One region of the Bacillus sp. AK128 genome, then DNA from elsewhere that is predicted to be linked to it. Evidence: riboswitches for the same ligand, from Rfam matches in the RefSeq annotation. Region 1 holds a riboswitch; the other holds the start of a gene.
The links. A riboswitch is a leader RNA that binds a small molecule or an ion and turns the genes downstream of it on or off. The one in region 1 is predicted to bind thiamine pyrophosphate.

Region 1 (6,381 bases):
TAGGTTCATCAAGAAATAGCACATCTGGTTCAAGGGCTAATATGGAAGCAATCGCCAACCTTTGCTTTTGGCCACCTGAAAGGGTCTGTATATTCGTATGCAAATCAGCTAGTTTTAAACCAACCTTCTCAAGATATGTGGTGATTTGTTGCTTCATTTGATCTCTTGGTACTTGTAGATTTTCTAGTACAAATGCAATTTCTTCATCAACATAAGGCATACAGAACTGACTATCTGGGTCTTGAAAGACATACCCTGAAGAGACTGGTAATTCAATGGTGTCAGCTTTCATTGGCACCTCTATGGACCTAGGAATGATTCCCGCCAATACCTGCAATAAGGTAGACTTTCCGCACCCAGAAGGGCCAAGGAGGAGTACCTTCTCCCCCTTGTTAATCTCTATATTTAAATCTTTAAATAGCAAGTCTTTCTCTTTTGGAAATTTCAGTCGTAGATTCTCAAGTTTCATACAAGGCTTCATACGTCACCTATCCTTTATTGATTGGCTATGTTAAAGTTTGTTGTTGATTTCCGTTCCAGGACACTCGCTTTCCACGGGCGGGTTCGGGAGCCTCCTCGGCGCTTCACGCCTGCGGGGTCTCCTTCACCACGCTTCTCCCGCAGGAGTCTCGCGTCCTTCCACTTCAATCAACCCTGCTAATAATCAACACTGTACTTTGACACAACCTATTGATTCAATGCGTCGTAATCTGCTTGATCGGCTGATCTAACCAAGTTGGTTACCCCTGTCTTTTCTAATGCTTTCACTAGGAAATAAGCAAATACTCCCGCTATTAAAATTGCACCGATGGTTCTTGCACCCATATACAGGCTTAAGTTCCAAAGAGCTAGGTCTCCAATATATCCTTTATAGAAGTCCATAATTAACGATCCAACCGTTGAAGCAACAGCAGCCAAACTTACTACTAATAGATCAAAGCGCTTGTAAAGGAATAACATGAAAATAAGCTCTGCACCAAGACCCTGGAATACTCCATAAATTAATACTTCAAGTCCCCATTCAGATCCCATTAAAAATTCACCAGATGCTGCTGCAACTTCTGCTAGAAAGGCCACTCCAGGTTTTCTAATAATCAAGAACGCAACAGTAGCCGCAATAAACCACATTCCATAAAGAAGTTGATCCACATGAAGACCTAATGGAGCAACAGCTGCATAAATAGGACTCCATAGTTTATAAACAACACCAAATACAATCGCAATGATAACTGTTACTAATATATCTGTAAGCTTTAATCCTTTTGACATAGGTATTCCCTCCGAGTTGGTTCAAGTTATTGGCCGTTTTTGGCCTGTATTTTAAAAGCTAGCTCTTTTAAATTAAGTTGTTGATTTTCGTTACAGGACACTCGCTTTCCGCACTTGCACAGGATGTGCTGGCTTCTGCGTTGCTCACAGGACGTGAGCGACCTTAGCAGAAGTTCCATTAAGCCTCCTCGGCTTTGCCTGTGGGGTCTCACCTGAACGGCTTCTCCCTCAGGAGTCTCGCATCCTTCCACTTCAATCAACAGTGCTAATAATCAGTTTGATTTTTTACATAAGCAAAACTTACAAGAATCTGTCTTTCCTTAATTATCCCCTAAACGTTTGCTGTTTCGGTTACTGGCCATTTTTCTTGTTTGTAGGCCATTTCCCAGAAAGAAAGCTCGTATTGGCTGCTAATTAGGAAGTTTTCTCTCATTCGTTTAAGGTCCGCCTCAGTTAAGCATTTGGCTATTTCATCTAATCTATTAATCTGTTCTTCTACTAACTCTCTGAACCATTCGCCGCCATATGCAGCGATCCAATCCTGGTAGATTGGTTCTGCAGGAGTTGCTCCTTGTAACCTTTCTCCAATTTCATAATAAAGCCAGTAGCAAGGTAGAATAGCAGATAGAATATCTCCTAGATGACCATAACCTGCACGGTACATATGTGATGTGTAGGCATAAGCAGTAGGGGCTGGTTGAAAGGATTGTCTTTCCTCCTCTGTTATTCCCATTCTTTTAGAGAAATTCTCATGCAGCTGAAGTTCTGCCTCATATGTCCCCTGTGAATGTGCCGCAAATCTAGATGTCGTATGTAGGTCTAATGCTTTTGATGCACCTAGTGCCTGAACCTTTGAAAAATGCGTTAAATAATAGGAATCCTGTAAAACATAAAACCTAAAACATTCTAAGGGCAGACTTCCATCCGCTATCCCTGTTACAAACGGGTGATGAAAGCTTGCTTCCCAAATCGCGTCTGCATCTTTCCTTAATTGCTCAGTAAATTTCATACTTCCCCTCCATTTTCTTGAACTTTTCCACTAGGTTAGAGGTATAGTGAATGCATAAATGCAAAAAAACCACTTTTCATAAGAAAAGTGGTTTTGTAGTTAGAAAGGAATAAAGATTCCAACCTCCACTTCCCTACGCTGGTATAAACCAGATCAGGTTCAAAGGGTCTTAAAGTGAAACTTTAATCTCAGCCTTTTAAAGGCTCCCCTAGTGAAATCATTCGATTATGTTATTTTCGTAATCATCATAACATGTTACAAATATTTGTCAACAACTACTCACTTGATTTTTAATCGACAATAACTGCTGTCCCGTATGCGATAATTTCAGAAGCATTGGTCATGACAGCAGAGGTTTCTAGTCTCATCGCAATAATTGCATTTGCACCCTTCGCCTCTGCATCCCTTACCATTCTCCCAATTGCATTTTTTCTTGCCTCTTCCATCATCTCTGTGTACTCTTTAATTTCTCCACCTACAATTGTCTTAAGGCCAGCCAATAAATCTTTCCCAATATGCTTGGATTGAACAGTACTCCCCTTAACAAAACCAATATACTCCTTAACTTCCTTACCAGGTACAAACTCAGTAGTCGCGATAATCATTGTCTTCCTCCTCTTTTTTTTCCTTCACACGGTCTCGAATTAGTGTGATTAATAAGAGTACCAGTGCTAATCCATTTAGAATAAAACAAATAATGGCCGTAACAAACTGCTGCTGAACAAGAAAGAAAAATCCAGCCAGCTGACTAATTATTAATAATGAAATTAGAATATATTTCAATTTCATCACTCCCTACTTAAATGTATAACTTTTTGGAATGAAATGGTAGCTGTTTTTAATAAATGCTGGTTTTGTATAGATTGTTGTTTTGCGTAAGAATCCTAGAAGCCGGATTTTCACCTAAGTTTCAGGCTGTTGATATACATGAAGAATTGCACTAATCCCAATACCAGCACGAACTCAAGAGAATCAGCACTCATGAGGAAATGTCCTTCATGAGGCAGATGAAGGACAAAGCAAGCCAGAGGTAGAGAGGAAATGTCCTTCATGAAGCAGATGAAGGACAAAGCAAACCAGAAGTAGAGAGGAAATGTCCTTCATGAAGCAGATGAAGGACAAAGCAAACCAGAAGTAGAGAGGAAATGTCCTTCATGAGGCAGATGAAGGACAAAACAAGCAAGAGGTAGAGAGGAAATGTCCTTCATGAGGCAGATGAAGGACAAAGCAAGCCGGAGGTAGAGAGTAAATGTCCTTCATGAGGCAGATGAAGGACAAAGCAAGCCGGAGGTAGAGAGGAAAAACCAATACTCATACTCCCTAAAACAGAAAAACCCCCATCCACAAGGGATGGGAGTTCCACACAATCTATTAATGTCCAGACAACTTGGCGCCTGGCTTATTGTGAACAGCTAAACGGTCCACTAGCGTAGAGCTATGCTCATTCAAGCCAATGATCGTAACTGCAGTATTATTTTCTCTTAGTTTAATAACAATTTTATCGATAGCTGCAACCGCTGAATCATCCCAGACATGGGCCTGCGAGAAGTCAATTTCAACCTTTTGTACTTCTTCTTTCAAATCAAAGCACTCAACAAGATCGGTTACAGATGCGAAGAATACTTGCCCTCTTATTCTATAAGTCTTTTTATTTAATACATGATCAAACGAGCTGGAAACATGTACCTTTGATATTTTCGCAACAAAGAAGATGGCACTTAATATAATTCCAGCGAATACACCCTTTGATAAGTCATGGGTGAAAACTACTGTTACCACCGTGACCACCATAACTATGGAATCCGTTACTGGTACTCTATTTAAATTCTTAAGAGAAGACCAGTCAAATGTACCAATGGAAACCATGATCATGACACCTACTAAAGCGGCCATTGGAATTTGGATTACGACATTTCCTAATACTAAGATTAGGAACATTAAGAACACACCTGCAACTAAAGCTGATAATCTACCTCTAGCGCCTGACTTTACGTTAATCACAGACTGGCCAATCATTGCACATCCAGCCATACCACCAAAGAATCCAGCCACAATGTTCGCAATCCCTTGACCACGGCTCTCCATGTTCTTATCACTTGTAGTGTCTGTCATATCATCAACAATCGTAGCTGTTAATAAAGATTCCAGCAAACCAACCATAGTTAAAGCTAGAGCGTAAGGGAAAATAATCACTAATGTTTCAAATGTGAAAGGAATATTGGGAATACCGAAAAACGGTAAAGCTTGAGTTAACTCACCCATATCTCCTACTGTACGAACTCCACTACCTGTGTATATAGCAATAATTGTAATCACAACAATCGCTACTAGTGGTGATGGTACTACTTTTGTAATTCTTGGTAGCAGATAAATAATCGCAAGAGCCCCCGCTACCATTGCATACATGGCAATTCCTTCTCCCACAAAATGCTGTAACTGCGAAGTGAAAATTAAAATCGCAAGCGCATTAACAAACCCTACCATTACGGAACGCGGAATAAATTTCATAAATCTAGCCAGTTTAAGCAGACCAAAAATAATTTGAAGGACTCCTGTTAAGATAGTCGCTGCAAATAAATACTCCAATCCATGGTCTCTAACAAGGGTAATCATTAATAGCGCCATCGCACCTGTGGCAGCTGATATCATAGCAGGTCTTCCGCCTACAAAAGCAATAACGACAGCAATACAAAAGGAAGCATAAAGACCTACCATTGGGTCAACACCTGCGATAATTGAGAATGCGATTGCCTCTGGGATTAGAGCCAATGCCACAACGATCCCTGCTAGAATATCCCCACGGATATTTCCAAACCATTCAGTTTTTAGTTGTTGTAAATTCAAAACTGCACCTCTTTCTCCTATTATAAATTTATTATTGACTTTCAACTCTCATGAAAGTCAGGGCCGTTTTTAACATCAAAATCTTATCACACCCTTACGAATTATCAAATGTCCATGTAAGCGTACATCATCTAATAAAAACTTTCATTTTCTTAATTTTTCTATCATTTACTCTAACTTTCATAAAAGTCCATATCTATAATTAAAAAGAATTTTCAAAAAAAAAAAAAAAGAAATGCTAGTTAGCACTTCTTGAGTTTACCGTTTATGCTGCTTAAACAAGTTCAACAATATAGGTTGACCATTCAAAAGCTTTTGAGTAACAGTTCATAATTTCTTCCTCAGGTATACCGATTTTGGTACTTATTGCGGAAAAAGTAACCCAGTCTCCAATTTCTAAGGACTTCATTAAAAGAAGGGTATTACCATAAAGATTGTCCGCACCCAGTAAAGCTTCCTTTAATTCCTCTGAAAATGGTAATACATTCACCGCTTCCTCCATCGGTCGCTGTAAAATGGTATCAATAAGTGAAAACATCCCTAATAAAAAGAATTCCGATTGATCTTTTTTCAAATGTACTGCAAGCAACTCTCCCATTTTTGCTCTTGATAAGCATAATTCAATTGCTTGGAAGGGGATTTCTCTTCCCGCACTAGATAATGAAATAATCGATGTCCACTTTTGGACTTCCTTTAAGCCCAGTAATACAATGGCCTGCTTTAATGAAGTAATCTTATTTCTCAACTGAAACCCTGCTGAGTTGATTAGCTTTAATAGTTTATAAGATAACGATAAATCTCGTTCTACTAATCTAGTAATCATTTCAATATCCGGTGTCGGCTTACTGATTTCTTGGATAATTTCCAGATAGACATGTGAATAGGAAGGGATATCTGTTGCTTTAACAATCATAGGCTTGCTAAAAAAATACCCTTGGAAGTAGTGATAACCTAATTTTACAGCTATATTAAACTCTTCCCTTGTTTCAACCTTTTCCGCTAATAGTTTAATATTAAACTCCTTGGCAATTCGCAAAAGCTTTAAATGCTGTTCGGCTGTTGTCTTAGGATATTCAACTTTAATGATATCAGCTAGCTTTACTAATTCTTTATATTGATCCTCATAAACAAAATCATCGAGGGCAATCGTATAACCTAATTTTTTAAATTCAGAAATCGCATTTATGATCTCTTTTGTTGGATTAATATTTTCTAATATTTCAATCACTACATATTCTGCCGGAAAATGAGCTGGAAAT
Region 2 (6,381 bases), 1.0 Mb from region 1:
AATGATTAAAGGTATTTCTTCTTTCGTTAGCTTGAAACTTACATAGTTTTCACTAGCATTAATCGAAAGGGGTGGAAACAATTTTTGTATAACATCAACAGCATCATCAATAGCTGATACTTGAAGTTGATAGTATTTGTCAGCACTTTGAACAAATTCCTGTACTAGCTGGACATCGACTAATTGACCATTTTCAATAATTCCGATTCGGTCACACATCATTTCAATTTCTGATAACATATGACTTGAAACAATAACGGCGATATCTCTTTCTCGAGCAAGCTTGCGTAAATGATCTCTGATTTCTCTAATTCCGGCAGGATCTAAACCGTTAGTAGGTTCATCTAAGATGAGTACCTTTGGATCGTGTAATAGTGATTGGGCAAGACCAAGCCTTTGTCTCATTCCGAGCGAATAGGTTTTGACCTTATCGTGAATTCGATTTGTTAAGCCGACAAAATCTACGACTTCATCAATCTTCTCCTTCTCTATTCCCTTAGACATTCTGGCAAAATGGAGTAGGTTATCGTAACCACTTAAGAACTTATACATTTCTGGGTTTTCAACAATTGCCCCGACATTCCTTACTGCTTTTTCAAAGTCCTTCCTTACACTAAAGCCAGATATCTTAATGTCACCAGAAGTGATTCCCATCAGACCGACCATCATTCGAATAGTAGTTGTTTTACCAGCTCCATTTGGTCCTAGAAAGCCGAAGACCTCTCCTTTGTTTACTTCAAAATTTAGAGAATCAATGATGGTTTTCCCTTTAATTTTTTTTGTTACATTTTGTATCTGAACAATTCCTGTCATTTGGTATCTTCCTCTTTTCTCATCCCGTATTTTCATGCGGGTTTTTATGATACTTTGATCATAATGTAAAAAAGTCACAGTACTGAAGTGAGTATCGTCATAATAAAGTCACATCTTATGTTGCGATAAAGTAATAACGGTGTTTCTTAGGTAATAGGAATCTAGCTCATTAGCTTATGTAGGAAACAAAATCGAATTAATTAGTTTTAAGCCATTAGCTCATACTACAAAGAAAGGAGGCGTAGTATGGAGACATTAACATATAAACAATCTTGGTTCGGAAATGTAAGAGGAGATATCCTATCTGGAATAGTCGTAGCACTTGCATTGATACCTGAAGCGATTGCCTTCTCTATCATTGCAGGTGTTGATCCGATGGTTGGATTATATGCTTCGTTCACTATTGCAGTAGTGATTGCTTTTGTTGGTGGTAGGCCGGGAATGATTTCAGCAGCTACAGGTGCGATGGCCTTATTATTTATTGATTTGGTTGCTGAACATGGAATCCAATATCTTCTAGCTGCGACAATTTTAACAGGAATTATTCAAATACTATTTGGAGTCTTTAAATTAGCTAGATATATGAAGTTTATCCCGAGGTCTGTGATGGTAGGATTCGTCAATGCGCTTGCCATTATGATTTTCACCTCTCAGCTTCAGCACTTTGTAGGGGAACAGTGGATTATGTATGCTCTGGTTGGACTAACCTTAGCGATTATTTATTTATTTCCATATCTTATAAAAGCAGTTCCTTCTACATTAGTTGCCATTGTAGTCATCACTGCTTTATCCATTTTCATGAACTATGGAGTTAGAACTGTAGGAGATATGGGAACAATCACTCAGACGTTGCCAGAATTCTTCATTCCAAACATCCCTTTGTCAATCGATACCCTTATGATTATCTTTCCTTATTCTTTGGCCCTTGCTGTTGTTGGTTTATTAGAATCGTTATTAACAGCCACGATTGTCGATGATATGACAGACTCTGATAGTAATAAAAATGTTGAAAGTAGAGGTCAAGGTATAGCGAATATTGTGACAGGATTTTTTGGAGGTATGGCAGGATGTGCGATGATTGGTCAATCAGTAATAAATGTTAAATCTGGTGGAAGAGGAAGGCTATCTGCCCTAGTAGCAGGTGTTTTCTTAATGTTTTTAATTGTCGTACTTGGTGATATTGTAGTCCAAATACCGATGGCGGCTCTAGCTGGGGTGATGATCATGGTATCAATAAGTACTTTTGATTGGAACTCACTTCGAACCTTACATTTAGTGCCTAGAAGTGATGCGATTGTGATGGTGATTACTGTTTTAGCAGTTGTTTTAACCCATAACTTAGCTATTGGGGTATTCACTGGTATCTTATTAAGTGCCATTTTCTTTGTGTCTAAAATATCAAGAGTCCGTGTAAATAGTAAGGTGGAGGGGAATACAAGAATATATGAAGTTAAAGGAGAGCTCTTTTTTGCCTCTGTTACAGAACTTTTAACTAAGTTTAATTACAAAGAAGAGATGAAAGTTGTAGAAATTAATTTAAGTCGTTCGCATATTTGGGATGAATCTGCTGTTGCAGCCGTAGATAAGGTTGTTTCAAAATTTAAATCGAACGGTATCCAAGTAGAGGTAACGGGGTTAAATGAGGATAGTACGGAACTGGTAGAAAAGCTAGCAAATAAATTGAGTTCTCATTAAAAGAGGTGATGCTGAGTGTATAAAAAGATTGTTTTAGCAACAGATGGTTCAGAGCATTCAAAGCGAGCTGCTGAAAATGCCATTCATATTGCAACATGTACAGAAAACTCGAAAATCGAAGTCATTTATGTTGTAAATGCAGATCGAGCAAAGTCGGATGTGTTAGCTAGCTGGAATTCAATTGAGATTAATGACTCAAGAAAAGAAAGAATGAAGGATGTTGAAAAGAAGGCTTTAGAAGCTGGGGTTAACTTTGAGGTCAAGGTATTACACGGTGAGCCTGGTCCAGCAATCGTGGAATATGTAAATAAGTCGAATACGGACATTGTTGTGATTGGTAGTAGAGGTCTGAATACGTTACAAGAGTTTGTTCTAGGTAGCGTTAGTCATAAGGTTGCTAAACATGCAAATTGTCCGGTGTTGATTGTAAAGTAAAAGCTTTAATAGATAAAACTACACTGACACCAATGTGGTGGAAGGTTCTTCCTTGACATATATTTCCTAAAACTATAACATTGAAGATAACTTGAATATATGCACTAGGGGTGTTATTTAACTGAGATGAGAATTACCTCAAACCCTTTGAACCTGAACTAGGTGAAACTAGCGTAGGAAAGTGTAAACTCTTATACATATTTATAGAGCGATTGTGCCTTATTTTTAATATGTAGTTATTTGTTTTTACGCAATTTTCCTATGGGAGAGTTGCGTATTTTTTTATTTATCTATCTATCTATCATTATTAGTTAAGTAATATCAAATTTAAAATAGGAGTTGTTAGGATGACTAGAACAGTATTAGTAACAGGTAGTAGTAGAGGTTTAGGAGCAACTATTGTAAAGACATTGGCGGAAAGAGGATTTAAAGTGGTTATCAATTACTATAAAAGCAAAGATGCTGCTGAGAAGCTAGTTTCAGAGATTGGTGAGAAGAATGCTATTGCAATTCAAGCTGATGTAACAAATCGTAAAGAAGTAGATAACTTGATCAAAGAAGCAACGGAATATTTTGGTCAAATAGATGTTGTAGTCAACAATGCTTTAGTAGATTTCAAATTTGATCCAACCAAACAAAAAACCTTCACAGAACTCACTTGGGATGATTATCAAAAACAACTTGATGGTACTTTAAAAGCAGCATTTAATGTAATTCAAAGTGTCCTACCTCAATTTATGGAACGAAAAAATGGAAGTATTATAGGCATAGGTACTAACTTATTTCAAAATCCTGTTGTACCTTATCATGAATATACAACAGCTAAAGCTGGATTAATAGGTTTTACACGTAATATCGCTGCTGAATTAGGCGTATATGGTATAAGAGCGAATGTAGTTTCAGGCGGATTATTAAAAACGACTGACGCCAGTGCTGTTACAACACCAGAAGTATTTGATTTAATTGCACAATCAACACCATTGAAAAAGGTGACCACACCTCAGGATGTAGCAAATATGGTTGCTTATTTATCTTCGGAAGAAGCGAACGGTATTACAGGTCAAAATTTTACAATCGATGGCGGTTTGACAATGAACTAATGCTTAAATGATCATGGATAACCTCCAAAAGAAGGAGTATCCATGACAATTATTAATGATCTATTTTGAGGTGTAAACAAATGACAAAAACTATAGAAAAACAACTACACTTAGGTGTTTTGCTGTATGGTTGTGGACACCATCAAGCTGCTTGGTTAATGCCTGACTCAAGCGTTGAACGTATTGGTGACATTTCTTACTACCAATCTTTAGCGCAGTTAGCGGAAAAAGGTTACTTTGATGCCGTATTCTTTGCTGATAATCAATCTTTCCAAGCTAAAAATTTTAGTGATATGCCTGCATTTTGGTTGGATCCAATAGTTAATTTAACTGCTATATCTCAAGTAACAAATCATGTGGGATTAGTTTCAACCATCTCAAGTACTTTTTCTAATCCTTTCACCGCTTCACGGCAGCTATTAAGTTTAGATCATATTACAAAAGGACGTGTTGGTTGGAATCTTGTTACGTCAATGACTGATTTAGAGGCGTTAAATCATAGTATGGAAGAACTGCCTCCTCATGACAAACGTTATGAGAAGGCAGATGAATTCGCTGCTTTAATGAGTAAGTTATTTCTTTCATGGGACAGTAAGGAGTTTCTACATGATCGAGAAGAAAGAAAATTGATAAATCCTTTAAACATTAAGTCTTTTAATCACGAAGGTACCTATTTTAAAGTATGTGGCCCATCCACTACGCCAAAAAGTCCGCAAGGTAAACCAGTCTCCATGCAAGCAGGGGCATCTAAACAAGGCATTGCATTAGCCGCAAAATATGCTGATGCAGTCTATTCAGTGTCGTGGAACTTAAAACAAGCAAAAAAATTTCGTCAAAAATTAGATGAACAAGTTAAACAAAGCGAAAACAGCAATAGACATATTAAAGTATTTCCAGGCTTAGTAACCTATGTAGGTCATACTCATGAGGAAGCTTTAGCCAAAAAAGCTGCATTAGATGAGCAATTACCTCTTGAAACAGCTCTAAAGCAGTTGAGTTACTTTATTCGACAAGACTGTTCTAACTGGGAAATTGATAAAGAAGTACCTCCATTACCCCCAGTAGAAGAATTTTCTGGTCCAGTTGGACGTTACGAAACGATACTAGAAATTATTAGTGATAAACAACCTACGGTAAGAGAACTATTAGGATATCTTAATGCAGGTGGTGGTCATCACACGCTGATAGGTACTCCGGATGAAATTGTCGATCAGATGGAAGTCTGGTTTGAAGCAGGGGTGGCTGACGGATTTAATCTTATGCCTCCTACATTACCAGGTAGTTTAGAAGACTTTGTTGAACTAATTGTTCCTGAAATGCAAAAAAGAGGTATTTTCAGAGAAAAATATGAAGGTCATACCTTCCGTGAACATTTAGGATTAACATAATAAGTTATGATAAGATGACGGTACTAGTTGAAGAGGTAAGATGGTGGTACTAGTATAAAAACTGGAGAATCCTCTCGTAGGAGTAATGATCATTGGACTTACTGATTAGGCACTAAGATAACTATTTTATCAATCCAAACGCTATCAATTTCTTTAAAAAAGATTCTAGGCTAACTAGAATCTTTTTTAATTTTAATAGAATAAATACAGATTAGAATTTATGAGCTTTTTTGAATTTGTTTATATAAATACTGATAAGACTTTGATTCATCGAACATACCTAACTCGTGATACAGTTTGGTGAGCCAGCTTATAGAATGAGGATTTGTTGGGTTTAACTCCACGTCCCAAAGGAAACACTCAATCGCCTGAGGAATTTGGTGGATTTCATAATACAATTCACCCATTACATGCTGCTGTTCAGGGTCCTCTTTAATACTATACATCTTCTTAATTTTGCTAATCATGTGCAATGGGATATGGAATAATGGTTGAAGCCACTGATAAACAAAGTTTATATCATGCTGCTTAAATAATCTAGGCAGTAAGGCTTGTAGCAAGAGATCTAATTGTTTAGTGTTAGCATCAACAAGGTTTTGAGAGGAGAATTGGTCAAAAGGTAAAATGTAGGTAGAGTCTAGATTTTCAACAATTGTGATAAGGAATTCCAATTGTGTTTCCGAAAATGGATTTTTATAATCCGTTAATAGTTGGAAGGCATCTTCATATTGATTGTGGTTTATAAGTTGAGATAGTAAAAAATGTTGAAGTTTTTCTTTGTTTTCGGTGCGTTTGGTTTGGTTGTAAATGGAAAAAAGATATGAAGAAAGGTCTATGTTTGGCCGTTCGAGTGAGTATTTTAGTAAATCCGACAGTTGTTCTTCAAAGTTTTCTGTATAGTGGGTTAGACGATGGTTGTATAGGGTGAGACTTTCTAGATGACGGGAATA

Region 2: linked by a shared signal. The riboswitch ahead of M1D60_RS22515 (3-oxoacyl-ACP reductase) and the one ahead of tenA (thiaminase II) in region 1 are both predicted to bind thiamine pyrophosphate.

Annotation. Positions count from the first base shown of each region.
Region 1 covers NZ_CP096379.1:3,458,849-3,465,229, forward strand. Annotated here, with positions in the region: gene M1D60_RS17345 (ABC transporter ATP-binding protein) at 1-481, opposite strand, end outside; gene M1D60_RS17350 (ECF transporter S component) at 688-1,269, opposite strand; gene tenA (thiaminase II) at 1,601-2,278, opposite strand; TPP riboswitch at 2,392-2,498, opposite strand; gene M1D60_RS17360 (YbjQ family protein) at 2,569-2,883, opposite strand; gene M1D60_RS17365 (hypothetical protein) at 2,864-3,061, opposite strand; gene M1D60_RS17370 (SulP family inorganic anion transporter) at 3,650-5,122, opposite strand; gene M1D60_RS17375 (EAL and HDOD domain-containing protein) at 5,397-6,381, opposite strand, start outside.
Region 2 covers NZ_CP096379.1:4,504,081-4,510,461, reverse strand. Annotated here, with positions in the region: gene M1D60_RS22530 (ABC transporter ATP-binding protein) at 1-813, opposite strand, end outside; gene M1D60_RS22525 (SulP family inorganic anion transporter) at 1,060-2,508, shown strand; gene M1D60_RS22520 (universal stress protein) at 2,524-2,943, shown strand; TPP riboswitch at 3,040-3,140, shown strand; gene M1D60_RS22515 (3-oxoacyl-ACP reductase) at 3,291-4,043, shown strand; gene M1D60_RS22510 (LLM class flavin-dependent oxidoreductase) at 4,124-5,431, shown strand; gene M1D60_RS22505 (hypothetical protein) at 5,650-6,381, opposite strand, start outside.